3 regions of the Methylomonas sp. EFPC3 genome follow, and region 3 is predicted to be linked to each of the others. Evidence: riboswitches for the same ligand, from Rfam matches in the RefSeq annotation. Region 3 holds a riboswitch; each other region holds the start of a gene.
What was found. A riboswitch is a leader RNA that binds a small molecule or an ion and turns the genes downstream of it on or off. The one in region 3 is predicted to bind cyclic di-GMP.

Region 1 (4,717 bases), 2.1 Mb from region 3:
CCGAAGCGGCCGGCGAGCCGGCCGAATTGCCGGCCGACCGCCGTGCTGCCGACCTGGCGTTGGCGCATCGTCGCCAAACCCGCAGTCTGCACAGCATCTGGCAAATGAGCAGCTACACCGCGTTGGCGGCGCTGAGCCTGGAGCAGACGCCGGAACTGCCGGCCGATAAAGCCGAAGAAAGCCACGGCCAACCGGCCGGCGATGAAGCCCTGCCGCGCGGCGCCCACACCGGCAACGTGATCCACAGCCTGCTGGAGACCGTGGCGTTTGCCGACTTGGCCGCGCGGCGCGACATCGGCCGCGCCAGCGCCCAAGCCTGCCTGCGCTACGGTCTGCAGTTGGCGCAACCGCAAATTTTGAGCGAGGTGCTGTACCGGGTAACGGCCACTCCGCTCAGCGAAGATCCGGGGTTTTGCCTGAAAAATCTGGAGCCGGCGCAGTGCATCAAGGAAATGCCGTTTTACCTGTCCATGCCGGGCCGGGTGGATACCGCCCGTATCAACCGGATCCTGGCCGCCTGTCCGGCCTATCAGGCGCTGGACTCCAAACAAATCAGCGGCTATCTGACCGGTTTCATTGATCTGGTCTGTTGTTACGGCGGCCGCTACTTTGTAATGGATTACAAAACCAACGCCTTGGCGGACTATAGCCAGGCCAGCCTGCTGCAGGCCATGCGCGAACACAATTACGGCCTGCAATATTGGCTGTACAGTCTGGTGTTGCACGCATACCTGGGCCAACGCCTGCCGGACTACGATTACGCCCGCCATTTCGGCGGCGTCAAGTACTTGTTCGTGCGCGGCATGGAGCCCGAGCGGCCGGCAAGCGGTGTGTTCGCCGACCGCCCGGAGCAAGGTCTGCTTGGCGATCTGGCCGATGTGTTCTTCCGTACCTAGCGGATTTTCAGCGCTGCTACGATTTAAAAATCCGATTTTGCCTATTCTCGTGGTAGCTTGGCGGCGTCGATCCGGCCAGGGACAATCTAAATATGTTAAATCACCCAGGCCGGTATCGGGATTTGCCGATATCCAGCCAAAGAGCCAGCCAATACAATAAGTTACCATTTGCCGCTTAGGGGGTGTTTGGGTTAAATCCCCTAACTTCCGTCGTCCGTTTCATCGCTTGGGCTTGTCGTCATCAGACCAAGCTCTAGCGGACATCCATTCTCTCAATCGCGACTCGAATCTCCCGTCCACCCTGTCCGGCCCCGCCGTTCCTGATATTTCAGCCGCTCGGCTTCCCGCTCCAGCCTGCTGAATCGGCATCTGGTTTTATTTGTTAGGACTGGCACGGTATCTGCTGAACTCCTGTTGTAGCGTTTGCCAGCGTTCTGGTGGCGGCTGTGGCCCGCCCGACCGGTGCGTTAGCAACCGCCGCTCACTAAGGGAATATGCCGTTCGGGGTCCAGCCGTCCGGTTTTCAAGGAGGGAGCACTTCGCCACATCCGCCGCAAGGTGGAGCCGGAAAGCCGCGGATCTCGCCAGCTCGAGACAGCCGGGCCGCCTCTCGTGCGAGAGTCATCGACGGCTTGAGTCGTTCAAGCCGCTTATAGCGTTTATATCTTTCATTTAGGAAAAAAGTATGCAAAAGATCGGATCGAAATCGCTGCGGCTACGCTGCGTCCTGGCTGCTGGCGCGCTGGCAATCGCTAACGTGGCAAGTGCGGGCACGCTGAACGGCGGGGTGTTCCAAATTTCCTATGACAATCCCGATGATTTGTTGTCGGGCTTGACCTTGGGCGACGGCGCGATCACTTCGTATTATGTCGCCAATTATTTCGACAAGTCGTTGGCGGACAATATGAATGTGTCGCAAATGCTTGGCGTGGCAAACGATACCTACCCGGCGCCTGCGACGCTGTCGTTCGACATCAACCCGTCCAGTTTGGCCGGTACCGGCATTCCGTTCGGTAGCGGCGGCCGCAACAACAAAGCGACCACGTTAACGTGGGGAAGCAGTCAGGACGCGTTGACCAACTCGTCGACCTTTACCGCCAGCGGCGTTGCCGGGCTAAACGGTGTGGTAATGACTCGCGGCAGTTTCACCGGTACGCTGCTATCCGGCGATTACCAATTCGGCTACGTCGCCGCTCGCAATAACGGCGTCAACAGCGGTTGGGCTCTGACCAACAACGTCAGCTTCTCGTCCACCACCTACGATACCCGCAACATCAGCGTCACCACCGACGGCGACAAACTGCTGTTTACCGGCGAACTGTGGTATTCCGCCAGCACCAGCGCCTTCCTGTTCGGCGGCGACGGCGTCAGCCAAGCCGGCCGTGCCGGTACCTTCAGCCTGATTTCTCCGGCTCCGGCCGCGGTTCCGGTGCCGGCAGCGGTCTGGTTGTTCGGTAGCGGTTTGTTCGGCGTGATGGCCTCCACTCGCCGTAAACGCACAGCCATTCCGGCCTAAGCCGGCTTTCGCACCCGGGCATACCCGGGTGCTTCGGCTTGGTTGGCACCGCTTTTCAAGATTATTTCCCTCAGCATGACTATGAGTATTCATTTAGCTAGATTTTCGGCGCTCCGCTTCGGCTGGGGTATGTTGCTGGCCACGGCGTTGTTATCCCCGGCGGAGGCCGCCACGGTATCCGGCGGCTCGTTGGTCGTGAACTTGGATCGCGACGCGTTGGCCGCCGCCGTGGATATCGACGAAACGCCTGCCCGGTCGATGTACCTGGAAGAGTTTTTCGACGCGCAAGCCTCGCGCAGCCGGAGCTATAGCCAAATTTTGGAAGACCACCTGGTACCCGGCGTGGCGGAGATTCCCGCAACCGGATTGACGTTTGCCGTTAACGGCAGCTCGGTCACCAACTTAACCAACCGGCGGAGCAAGCCGACGACCATCGATTTCGATCCGGCCGATTTCGAGGCCACGGTGACGGGTGCTATCGGCTTGGCCGGGGTGTTCCGGTTTCGGGTCGATACCGGCTCGGACTTCAATCGCATTTTATCCGGCGATTACACCTTGGAATACGACGCCGCCAATATCGACCTTGCTAGCGGCCGCTCGGCCTGGAGCCTGTACAACCACGTTTCTTTCCGCTCGCAGTCTTACAACCTGTTCAACGTCGTGATGGGACTCGATTCCAGCCGCTTCAGTCTGTCGGGCGATCTGGGTTTGGGAGAGGGCTACGACCACCTGAACGGTACCCGCGATGCGATTGTCGGCAATTTCAATCTGCAAACCGCGGTGGTGCCGCTGCCGCCGGCATTCGCGTTGTTCGCGGCCGGCTTGGCCGGCTTCGGCTTTTGCCGCAAGCCAAGAGGACACATGTTATGAAAATCGACCTAGGACAAGCGGCTAGCACCTGTCCGCGCCGTTACGCGCCCCCGGCGAAGCGCTTGGTGACGGCGTTGGCGGCTTCGATGCTGACCGCCGGCTGGACGCAGTCCGCGATCGCGAATCAATACAGCCAGGGCGCTTATATCAGTACCCAAGTCAATGTCACCGCCGACGGCAAAAATATCGTCGGCGATGCCGCCAACGAACCGAGCCTGGCGATCAATCCGCTGGACCCGGCCAATATGGTGGTTTCCTGGCGCCAGTTCGATTCGGTGGACTCGTCGTTTCGGCAAGGCGGATGGGCTTATACCGCCGATGCCGGTGCGCATTGGCATTTCAACGGCACGATCACCCCGGGCGAAGGCCGCAGCAATCCGACCTTGGATGTCGACGCCTTGGGCAATTTTTACTACCAGAGCCTGCATTTCGATCCGAGTTATACCTTTGTCCAAGACATCCAGGTCATCAAATCATTGGACGGCGGCCGCAGTTGGGAAGCACCGGTGTTCGCTTACGGCCAAGGCGGCGACAAGGCCCAAATGGCCGTGGACCGCAGCGGCGGCACCAGCGACGGCCATGTCTACCTGAATTGGCGCGACTGTCTGGCGGAAAAATGCTTCGTCCGCTCGATCGACAGAGGCGCCAGCTTCCAGCCGCCGCTGGCAATCCCGGAGACCCCGACCTTCGGCACGATGCGGGTCGGCAACGACGGCGAGCTGTATCTGGCGGGCAGACGGGAGCCGCCGGAATTCGACGAGGAACACCAAGACCGTAACCTGCATCACCATCTGTTTTCCCGGTCGTTGAATGCCCGCGATCCGGCGCAAACCCCGACCTTCGATACCCGCGAAATCGACTTGGGTGGTCTGGCTCCGCTATTTTTGTTTAAGCAAAACCCCAACCAATACGGGCCTACTGGCGACGTCCAAGTCGGTGTCGATAGCTCGGCCAGCGCGATGCGCGGCCATCTTTACGTTTTGGCGACGGTCGATCCGCCGGGGGCGGACAATCTCGACATTACCTTCGTCCGCAGCAGCGACGGCGGTGACACCTGGAGCGCGCCGATACGCATCAACGACGACGCGCAGAGCAAAAATAACTGGAATTGGTTCGGCATGATGGGCGTGGCGCCCAACTCGCGCATCGATGCCGTCTGGTACGACACCCGCGATAGCGGCAATTACAAGGTGTCGCGGCTGTATTACAGCTACTCCTGGGACGGAGGGCAAACCTGGAGCAAAAACGTTCCGGTCAGCCCGGCATTCGACACCACAATCGCTTACCCGCACGGCTCCACCAAGATCGGCGACTATTCCACCTTGGTGTCGGGCAAGGACGGGGCCAGCCTGGCCTACACCGCAACCTATAACGGCGAGCAGGACGTGTACTACCTAAACGTGTTTCCGGACTGTAACCAAAACGGCCAATCGGA
Region 2 (4,717 bases), 1.6 Mb from region 3:
GCTGCGCCAGTTGCAAGATTCGGCTTACGAAATCGGCGAAGTGGTGTTGATCGATAGCGGTTTGTTGCTGCGGCAAAGCAGCGTGGACAAGGCCTCGGTCAAGGCATTCTGCAACTTCATGCTGACGAACGCCGGAATTTCGCCCGAGCCCTATCGCGGCGCGATTGCCGAAATTTTAAAAACCAAGCCCTACGCGGAGTGGAAAGACTGCTTTGCGTCGTTATTGGCTGACATCGTTCCGAATCTGGACGCCGGGCATTTTCGGAAAATCTGGCAAGTGACCGAGGCGTCGATTACCGCCCGTTACCGTTACACCGCCAAGTTGCCGTATCGGGTGACGCTGGTGATCGCCGAAGGCAGTAAAGGCTGGTTGGCGGCCAACGAGTGGGACGATTATTTTCAAGCCGTCAATGTGATCAAGGCCAAGGGTGAGCATTTCACGGTAGTCAAGCAGCCGTATTGCGCGGCTTGGTTGCGCGAACTGAATCCCGAGCCGGCCGCTCAGCCGTCAACGCTCGCCGTGCCGCCGCTGGTCGAGCCGGACCAGACTAGTAGTCTGCTGAGCGTCAGTGGTTTGGAGAAACACTATGGAGAAACGACGGCGGTTGCCGGCGTTAGTTTCGAGCTGCAAGCCGGGACCTGCTTCGGCTTGCTGGGACCGAACGGCGCCGGCAAAACCTCTACGCTGGAAATGCTGGAAGGCATACTCAAGCCGAGCAAAGGCGACGTCCTGTTTCGCGGCAAACCGATCGATAGACGCTACAGCCAGCACATCGGGATTCAGTTTCAACATACCGCCTTGCCGGAAACCTTGACGGTGAAGGAATGCTTGCAACTGTTTCAGAAGCTTTACCCGCGTAGTCTGCCGCTCGACGACATTATCGAGGCCTGCGCGCTAGGGGACTATATCAACCGCGATTCCCGCAAGCTGTCCGGCGGCCAGCGGCAACGCTTGTTGCTGGGCATCGCCTTGATCAACGATCCGGACATTTTGTTTCTGGACGAACCCACCACCGGTCTGGACCCGCAATCGCGCCACAACTTCTGGAGCTTGATTCGGGACATCAAACAGCGCGGCAAGACCATCGTCCTGACCACGCATTACATGGAGGAAGCCGAGCAGCTTTGCGACGAAATCGCCATCATGGATCAAGGCCGGATTATCGTCCAGGACACGCCGGAGAACCTGTTGCAGGAGCATTTCGACGGCGTAATGATCCGTCTGCCGCGGGCCAGCGGGCTGGCGGAGCTTCCAGGCTTGCCGTTCGCGGTGAGTGCCGGCGCCGAAACGGTGGAGTTCGTCACCGCCAATGTGGAAGCGGCGATCGCCCAACTGACTCGGCTGAATATTTCGTTGGAAGGTTTGACGGTCGCCACGCCGAATCTGGAAAACCTGTTTCTTAAATTAACCGGCCACTCATTGAGAAGTTGAGATGAAGTATTTTTTGGCATTGCTAACAGCCCGCAATATCGAATTGATCCGCGACAAAGCCACCTGGGTCTGGAATTTCGTGTTTCCGGTGGTGTTGATCGTCGGCATCGCGGCGATATTCAACGACAAGGATACCGCGCTGTTTAAAGTGGGCGTGGTCGGCGAGGCAAGTCCGCAAATCAGCGCATTCAAGACCACCCAATATTTGCAGTTCATCGACTACCCCGAGCTGGATAAGGCGCTAGCCAAACTGCAGCACCATCAGTTGGATATGGTGGTCCGGGGTGGCTCGGAAGACGGTTACTGGATCAACGACAGTGCCGCGCAAGGCTACCTGTTGGAAAAAATCCTATTGGCCGGCGATCAAACTACGACCTGGAAAAAGCAAGTGGTTTCCGGGCGGCAGGTGCGCTACCTCGACTGGGTTTTGCCCGGCATTCTAGCCATCAACATCATGCACAGCAGTCTGTTCGGCGTCGGTTTCACCATCGTCAGATACCGTAAAAACGGCGTGCTTAAACGCTTGAAAGCCTCGCCGGTCAACGCCTTCGAATTCCTGTCGGCGCAAGTCGCCAGCCGGTTGGCGATGTTGATGCTGGCGATTGTGCTGCAATTTGTGGCGATGCACGCCTTGTTCGATTTTTTAGTCCAGGGTGCTTTTGCGCTGTTGGCGCTGATTGCGGTACTCGGTTCGGTAACCCTGATCAGCCTCGGCTTGTTGATGGCGAGCAGGACCAGCAGCGAAGAATTGGCCTTGGGTATCCTGAACCTGCTGACCTTGCCGATGATTTTGCTGTCCGGGGTCTGGTTTTCATTGGAAGGCGCGCCGACGCTGTTGCAGAACCTGACGCTGATTTTTCCGCTGACCCACATGCTGCAAGCCGCGCGCGCCGTGATGATAGACGGTGCCGGATTAAGCGATATTGCGCCGGCGTTATTGACGCTGTCGGCAATGACACTGCTGTTTCTGACCAGCGCTGCGCTGCGCTTCAGATGGGTGGAAGAGTAGCACCCGGATTCGCGTCAGTTCCGGCGGCGACGCGGGATTTCACGCGGCGATTGCGTGAGATAACTTAGTTTTCGAGGGCCGGCGCCGGATTCGCCGTGCCAAGCCTTGTTATTCAAGGCGAATCAGATTTGGCCTAGTGTTTGCTCGTCGCTAATTGACTCGAAAACCCGACTTTAATCTGCCTTCGCGGCCTTTCCGTTGCAGCGTCGCTACGCCGCAACTCCGCCTGCGTTTTGTGAGGAGACCGTCGGGAGCTCGAGTTATTGGAAGGAATTGCTGGAAGCTCAGGCAGTAATCGTTCGCGGAAGCAGCGATGCCGCAAGGATTGCGGCGCAACGCCACACCCGCCGCGAGGCGGAGCCGGAAAGCCACGGGTCTTGGAACAAGACGGCCGGGTTACCGGCGGGCAAGGTTTGCCGATAGACACGGCGTCGGCCGCGTCGATTTACAAACTTGGAACCCGCCGCATAACTTAACCATCGATAAATCTACAAGGAAAAACCATGTATCTATTTAAAAAACATAGCCACAAATTGGCCTCGGCCGGCGTTCTGGCAATCGGTCTATTCGGCGGACTGTTGACAACAACCGATGCCAACGCGGCTCTTGTTAGCGGCGTGGCGAATTTAACAATCGACAATTCCGCCTTTACTTCGGCTATACCGGGTGCCGAAGGTTGGTATATCGCTAATTTTTGGGATAAAAACCATAACGCCACGCCGATCACTCTGGATACAACCGGAGGCGTCGCGCTGAGCCAGACCGGAACCTTTAGCGTGTCGTTGGCGGTCAATAGCAATACCTCGACCATCAACTACGGGGCCGCTCGCAAGCAACAAGCCACGACGATGGACGCCGGCAACACCGCGGCCGGGCAAATCGGCTTGAGCGGCGCTTTCCGGATGGAGCCGGCGGCTGGTGGCACCTATCTGAATCCCGCCGATTTCTTTTTGAAAAAAACCGCCGGTCAATGGGACATCTTCACCTACAGCAACGGCTTTGGCCAACCGGCACTGTTCCGTTTGGTCAATGCCTCGGAATCGGTTAACGCCAACGGCGAGTTATCGCTGAGCGGCGACGTGTATTTCACGGCTCAATCCTTTTCCTGGAACTTGCTGTTGAATGGTAGCCAGTCGGTCAAGCTGGGCACTTTCAGCCTGACGCCATCGGCAGTACCGGTACCGGCGGCCGTTTGGCTATTCGGCAGCGGATTATTGGGGCTATTGGGTTCAGCGCGCGGAAAAAATCAGATTGTCCGCCTAAGCCGCCAGCCGGCACCGTCGTCGATCTGCCCGGCAATATCGGCGGTGCCGAGCCAATTTATCCCAGCCGCCAGTTACACCGGTTCAAACCCGGCGTCGGATCTAGCGCCGAGCGTTGAACGCTTCCGCCAGCAATGGCGCGGCCGCCTGGGATTTTCAGTTAGGGCCGGTATTGGAATCACCTCTAAAACAAGGAAACAAAATGAAATCTTTAAACGTTGTCGCGATCGCCGCATCGCTGCTCGCGACATCCGCGCACGCCGCCACCGTGGCCGGCGGTTCGTTGATTCTCAACCTGGACCGGAACGCGTTCGCTGCCGGAATCGACTTGGATAACACGCCGGCGCCGTCGATTTATGTAGAAGAGTATTTCGACGCTTCGGCGGCTTCGAAAACATTTGCCCAGTTGCGCGACTCCAACACGCCGGTCGATCTCACGAACTATGCGGCGAACGAAATCTCCGCAATCGGTCTTGAGTTCACCGTGAACGGCGCAAGCGTCGCACCCAATCCGACCAATCGGCACAACAGCCCGACGACTTTTAGCTTCGATCCCAATAACATCGCCGCCACCGCGACCGGAAACATCGGCTTGGCCGGCGGGATGCGTTATCGAGTCGATGTCGATCCACCGACCAACAGAGTCTTAATGGCCGATATGATCCTGGCATACAACCCGGCGGAGCAGCAAAAAACGCCGGAAAGTTCGGCGTGGGTGATCTATAACCAAGTCGGTTTTTCCGCCGTCGCTTTCGAATTGTTCGACGTGACAACGCAGTTAACCGGCAATGTTCTCACCTTGAACGGCAGTTTGGGGTATGGTTGGGGCTTCGACCATCTGGGTGCCGAAGTCGCTAGAGCCGCCAACGCCCGTATCGGCACCTTCAGTTTTCAAACCACGGTAGTCCCGCTGCCTGCCGCGGTCTGGATGTTCCTGAGCGGCGCACTCGGATTGGGCGCGGCCGGCTATCGGAAAAAAGCCGCTTGATGCGGATGTCGATAAACGAACGGCTG
Region 3 (4,717 bases):
CGAGGCGCGCAACATCATGTTCGCCAGAACCCACCACTTATCGGCGCCGTGGACCATCGTCAAAGCCGACGACAAAAAACTGGCCAGAATCAATTTGATCAAGGATTTGCTGTTCCGGCTGGACTACAAAGGCAAGAACGAAGCACTGGTGTTGCCGGACGCCGATATCGTGTTCAGTTACGAAGAAAGTTATCTGCACAACGGCATGATTGCGCCGTGACCGGAGCGGTTTCGGCCGGAGTACACCGCCGCCGTTGACGCGGCATCGGCTTGGTCCGGGAAGGCTGGCAATGCCAGCCTTCCCGCGGCCCGATCGTAATCACACCCGACGGCCAGGATTTTTCAGCACCCCACTGGCCCAACCGACCGCTACCGACACCCCTTGCGCCGGAATCCGACCGTCGTCTCCGGTCCAGCTCCGGCCGCGCCGGAAGATTGCTCGCCTCCACTCGCCTTGATCGAAACCGCCCAATTTGGCACAAGGCTATTGAGCTGTGTCGAACCGGCCTTGACTTTTGTCTCCCCAAACGAGCGCCTGCACGCGTTGCCTTGTAACGGGCTTCAGGAATTTCGCCGGTTTCACAGGCTTAATTCGCCCGATGCAACTTGTTTTACCGGAATGCAGGCGGGGCAGGATACCTGCAGCAACTCGCCGCTATGGCGGTGGCGGATCGGCCGGGCCCGGCCGTCGGTTTGGTTCATGGCCTGAAATAGCCGGTTTTCCTCGGCGATCACTTCATGTTCGTGTTCGAAAGGATACAGCCCCGGCGCCAAGCCGCCGCCGGCGATGAAGTGTTCGCTATCCAACAGCATCAATTTGGCGTGCAGCAATTCGTGCAATAAAGCGTCGGCCGGAGCGATGCTGCACGCCGGGGTAGCGTCGCAGCCGGGGTCGCCGAGCAATTGCGCGCCGAGGCGGGTATCGAAACGGATCGTCACGCTGCTGATGCCGAATTGGTTACCGAATGCCACGGTTTGCCAAGCGCCGGCCTGGTAATCCAACCCGATTTTTTGGCCGCGTAATTCGCCGATCAGCGCTACTGCCTGCGGATAACGCGAAAAATAGTCCGCGATGGTTTGCAGATCGGCGTTGACAGTGGGTGGGTCGCCTGATTTTTTTTGGTAGAGCGATTGCAGGAACTCGGCGATGTCGGCTGCCGCGGCGGAATCAACCTGCACGTTCGTCTGTTTTTGGCTGTAGGCGGCGAGTACTTGCGCCGCTGACGGCGGATGCCGGTGGCGCAAACGAATCACACCATCGCCGGTGTTGGCGCTAGCGCCGAGCGGACTTGGCAAATGCTGGCCGGCCACCACGTTGACCGGCAAGAGTTCATCGGCGCCGACGCTACGCGAGACCGCGCTGAGGCCGATACAAAAACTCAATACCAGGCCGATGCCGCGGCGGCGGTTGGCGTCGGCCCAGGTTTGCTCGCGGCGGCGGGCATCTTCCTTCAGGTACAGCGCATAGCGTTCGGCGATGGCTTGCAATTCGGCGAAGGCCGCCGGCTCGTTCCGGCTCAGGTCGGCTTGGCAGACCAGGGCCGGGCGGCCGCCGATTTGGCAGGGATGCAGAAAATTGCAATCCGGGTGCTGCAGATACCAACGGTTCAACGCCGAGGTTAGGCCGGCTAAGTCGCCGATCGGCGGCTGTGCGCCGGCAAAGGCCTGGTGCAAAAGGTCGATTTCTGTCATGCGGGAAGGTTCTGGTTTGAGTCTGCCGGCGCGGGGCCAAGTGGTTCAGCCACTGTAGCAGCCGCGTAACCAGACCGGCAAGCCTTGCTTGTCTTTTTGCGCTCGCTACGCCGAGTCTGAGCGATTAGGAAGATTTAGCAACCAATACAACAGCATAGCCATGGCCTGAATCCCAGATTCGCGCGGCCGTGTAATACAAATGTATTACGTTTCATCAAACTGTAACCGACGCGTAACGAAAAACCTCGATTTCAACTGAAATAATTTGCCGCAACTGGAACTGCGCCGGAATGCGCGATGGTTCGCACAGTTAGGGATTGGACAGGGAGCAGGGACGGCACGCAGACGGAGCGGCGAGGGAAGAGGTTAGGGAGTAGGCGGTGGATACAAAAATGGTAGCGGGGAGAGCGGCGCCATCTCGGTGCATTGGTAAGACTAAGGAAGTGTGTAAAAGCCAAACCCGTCGCGAGGCGGGGACGGAAAGCTACGGATGTTGCCGCCAGGCAAGATGGCCGGGTTGTCACCTTGTGTATTTATTTAATTTTTAAATCATCAAGGAAACAAAATGAAAAATCTGAACAAAGCGTTATTAGCTACAGCTCTTTTGGCATCTTCAGCGGGTGCGAATGCGGCGATTTGGGCGTCGTCAAACACCGGTGCAAATGAAGCGTTTTTGTCTGTTTACGACAAAACTCAAAAAACCACGTTTACGCTGGATTTGGGTGTAACTTACAACGACTTCTTCAACAACAAGGATAATGCTGCTTATTCATTGTCTTTTGATTTGAACGCTCTGACTGCTGGTTCTCCAAATGCAAAATGGAGCACTTTCGCTGCCAATATGGATGCCGCCAATACTTCTTGGGGTGTAATGACCACTAACGCTGCAAAGATGTTTGTTACCGGCGAAAAATCTATTGCGAAATTTGCCACTTTGAACGCAGCTAGCAGTGTTGCAACTGTGATCAGAGGTCATGTTAGTCAAATCAACACTGGCGCATTAGCCGACAACGCTGGCGTTGCCAACGCTAACCAAGCGTCGACCAACCTTAGCTCTATCGTAGTCGATTCGGATACAGCCGGTACCGGTCAACATAACCAAAACCTGCCGTTCGCTACTATTTTTGGCCAAGTATCAGCAGCTGATGCGGATATCAATGGTTCAGAAGGCGCATTCTGGTTCTACAACCAACAAAACGGCAACAGCCAAACCTTGCAAAGCTGGCATATGAATTTGGCTGCAGGGAAATTGACTTACGCTGCTCCAGTACCTCTGCCTGCTGCGGTTTGGATGTTTGGCGCCGGTTTGATGGGCGTTTTGCGTTCTACTCGCCGTAAATACGCTGCATAAGACTCGAATCGGGGCGTTTTCCGCCCCGATTACCTTTATTACGTTCAATGAGAGACAATTTTATGAAAAAGTTAGTATTAGGCGTGGCTATTGCCGCAACGCTGTCTTCGGCAGGTGCGCAAGCTGCTTGGACATTCGGTCCGACTGGCGTCCCGGTGATTAACTCTGCCACCACCTACACTGTGCATTTGTCTGGTGCTTCTGCGGCGGAAAAATTCCTGGAAAAGCTGTTCACAGACGCAACTATCGCTGATAGCGAGCAAATCTGCGATACGACCAAGCCGATCTGGAAATTTCAAGATCCTGCAGCGACTGAGCAATATGCGTATCTGTGTGAAAGAGCACCGGCAAACACCTCGTTGCCGACTGGTAAAGCAAACATCTTGATCTACAAACGTAGCGCCGGCGGTTCTGCGTTCGGTGTCAGCCCTATTGTTGCCGAAGCTAACGGCGATACCGCGGGCGCTTCTATCGAGTTCTTGAAAATCTCCAGTTCAACCACCTTTGCTAACGGCGGGTGCGATGTGGTGTCTAATCCGGTTGCGGGTACCAGCAGCTCTAACGGTACTTTAGGCGTCGTGAAGTGCGCTTACGATCCGGCTAACCCTGCCAGACATGAAAAGAAAATTCCTGATTTTGGCGTTTCCGACGTCGACCCTGGTCAATTCAAAGGTGTTAATGCTCCAATCGATCCGGCAACCGGTTCACCGTATCCGGACGTCTCTACCGACGACGTCTCTAAACTCACTGTAAAGGCTGCTGCTGCTGTGGCGTTCGGCGTGCCTGTGACCAAAGGTTTGTACTTCACGCTGCAAGCGGCACAAAAAGTGACCGGCCAAGTGCCGTCCACTTGCGCCGTGGGTGACGAAACCGAAGCCTGTATGCCTAGCCTGACCAGTGCCCAGGTGGCTTCAATTCACGGCGGTCAGTTATCTGATTGGAATCAGCTGAAAGTAGGTACTCAAGGTCTATACGACTGGGCTGTGGCTCAAGGTACTTTGACAGCTTATTTGCCAGCGGCGGGTAAAAGTTTTCTGCATACCTGCCGCCGCGAAAACGGCTCCGGTACTCAAGCACAATCCAACATCAAATTCTTGAGTAATCCGTGCAACCCAAGTGCGTTAGTTCCTGCTGGTGACGCGGCAGTGGTAGGTGCTGCCGAGGGTGATGGTTACCCAATGGTCCATGAGAATTCCACTTCTGGCCGAGTCGACGAGTGCTTGAATGAGTTGAATGACGGTGTCAACAACTTGGGTACTGCCTTCAATAATACTTTCGGTAAACGTTGGGCGGTGGGTATTCAGTCTCTGGAAAAATCCACCACCACCTCTTCCAAGTACCGTTTCGTCAAAGTTGACGGCGTCGCGCCGAAATTGGCTAACGTCGTAAACGGCAGATACAAGGATTGGGCGGAAAATACTTTCCAATACTGGCCTTCTCATGCATTCGAAAGCTTGCCGTTAGTTGACGCGTTGATCAAATCTGCGGCATCTCCAACGGTAATGAGTAAATTGAATACGTTCTCTCAGACATTCCATAACGCTAGCGCTCCTGTCAGCGAGAAAGGTGCTTTCCTGGCCGTACCGACTAACTATGCGCCGGAAGCCAACGGTGTATATAGCTTCAGCAGACCGGTAAACCCTTATACCCACGCTACGACCAGCGCCGGCGCTG

Region 1: another riboswitch for cyclic di-GMP. It lies ahead of PL263_RS13740 (hypothetical protein); the one in region 3 lies ahead of PL263_RS03480 (VPLPA-CTERM sorting domain-containing protein).
Region 2: another riboswitch for cyclic di-GMP. It lies ahead of PL263_RS10575 (hypothetical protein); the one in region 3 lies ahead of PL263_RS03480 (VPLPA-CTERM sorting domain-containing protein).

The regions. Positions count from the first base shown of each region.
Region 1 is NZ_CP116398.1:3,065,633-3,070,349, reverse strand. Features, by position in the region: gene recB (exodeoxyribonuclease V subunit beta) at 1-896, shown strand, start outside; cyclic di-GMP riboswitch class I at 1,428-1,507, shown strand; gene PL263_RS13740 (hypothetical protein) at 1,582-2,412, shown strand; gene PL263_RS13735 (hypothetical protein) at 2,494-3,282, shown strand; gene PL263_RS13730 (sialidase family protein) at 3,279-4,717, shown strand, end outside.
Region 2 is NZ_CP116398.1:2,351,867-2,356,583, reverse strand. Features, by position in the region: gene PL263_RS10585 (non-ribosomal peptide synthetase) at 1-1,432, shown strand, start outside; gene PL263_RS10580 (ABC transporter permease) at 1,434-2,441, shown strand; cyclic di-GMP riboswitch class I at 2,769-2,845, shown strand; gene PL263_RS10575 (hypothetical protein) at 2,945-4,039, shown strand; gene PL263_RS10570 (VPLPA-CTERM sorting domain-containing protein) at 4,032-4,691, shown strand.
Region 3 is NZ_CP116398.1:769,678-774,394, forward strand. Features, by position in the region: gene ppk2 (polyphosphate kinase 2) at 1-220, shown strand, start outside; gene PL263_RS03475 (hypothetical protein) at 580-1,692, opposite strand; cyclic di-GMP riboswitch class I at 2,136-2,217, shown strand; gene PL263_RS03480 (VPLPA-CTERM sorting domain-containing protein) at 2,258-3,043, shown strand; gene PL263_RS03485 (hypothetical protein) at 3,106-4,717, shown strand, end outside.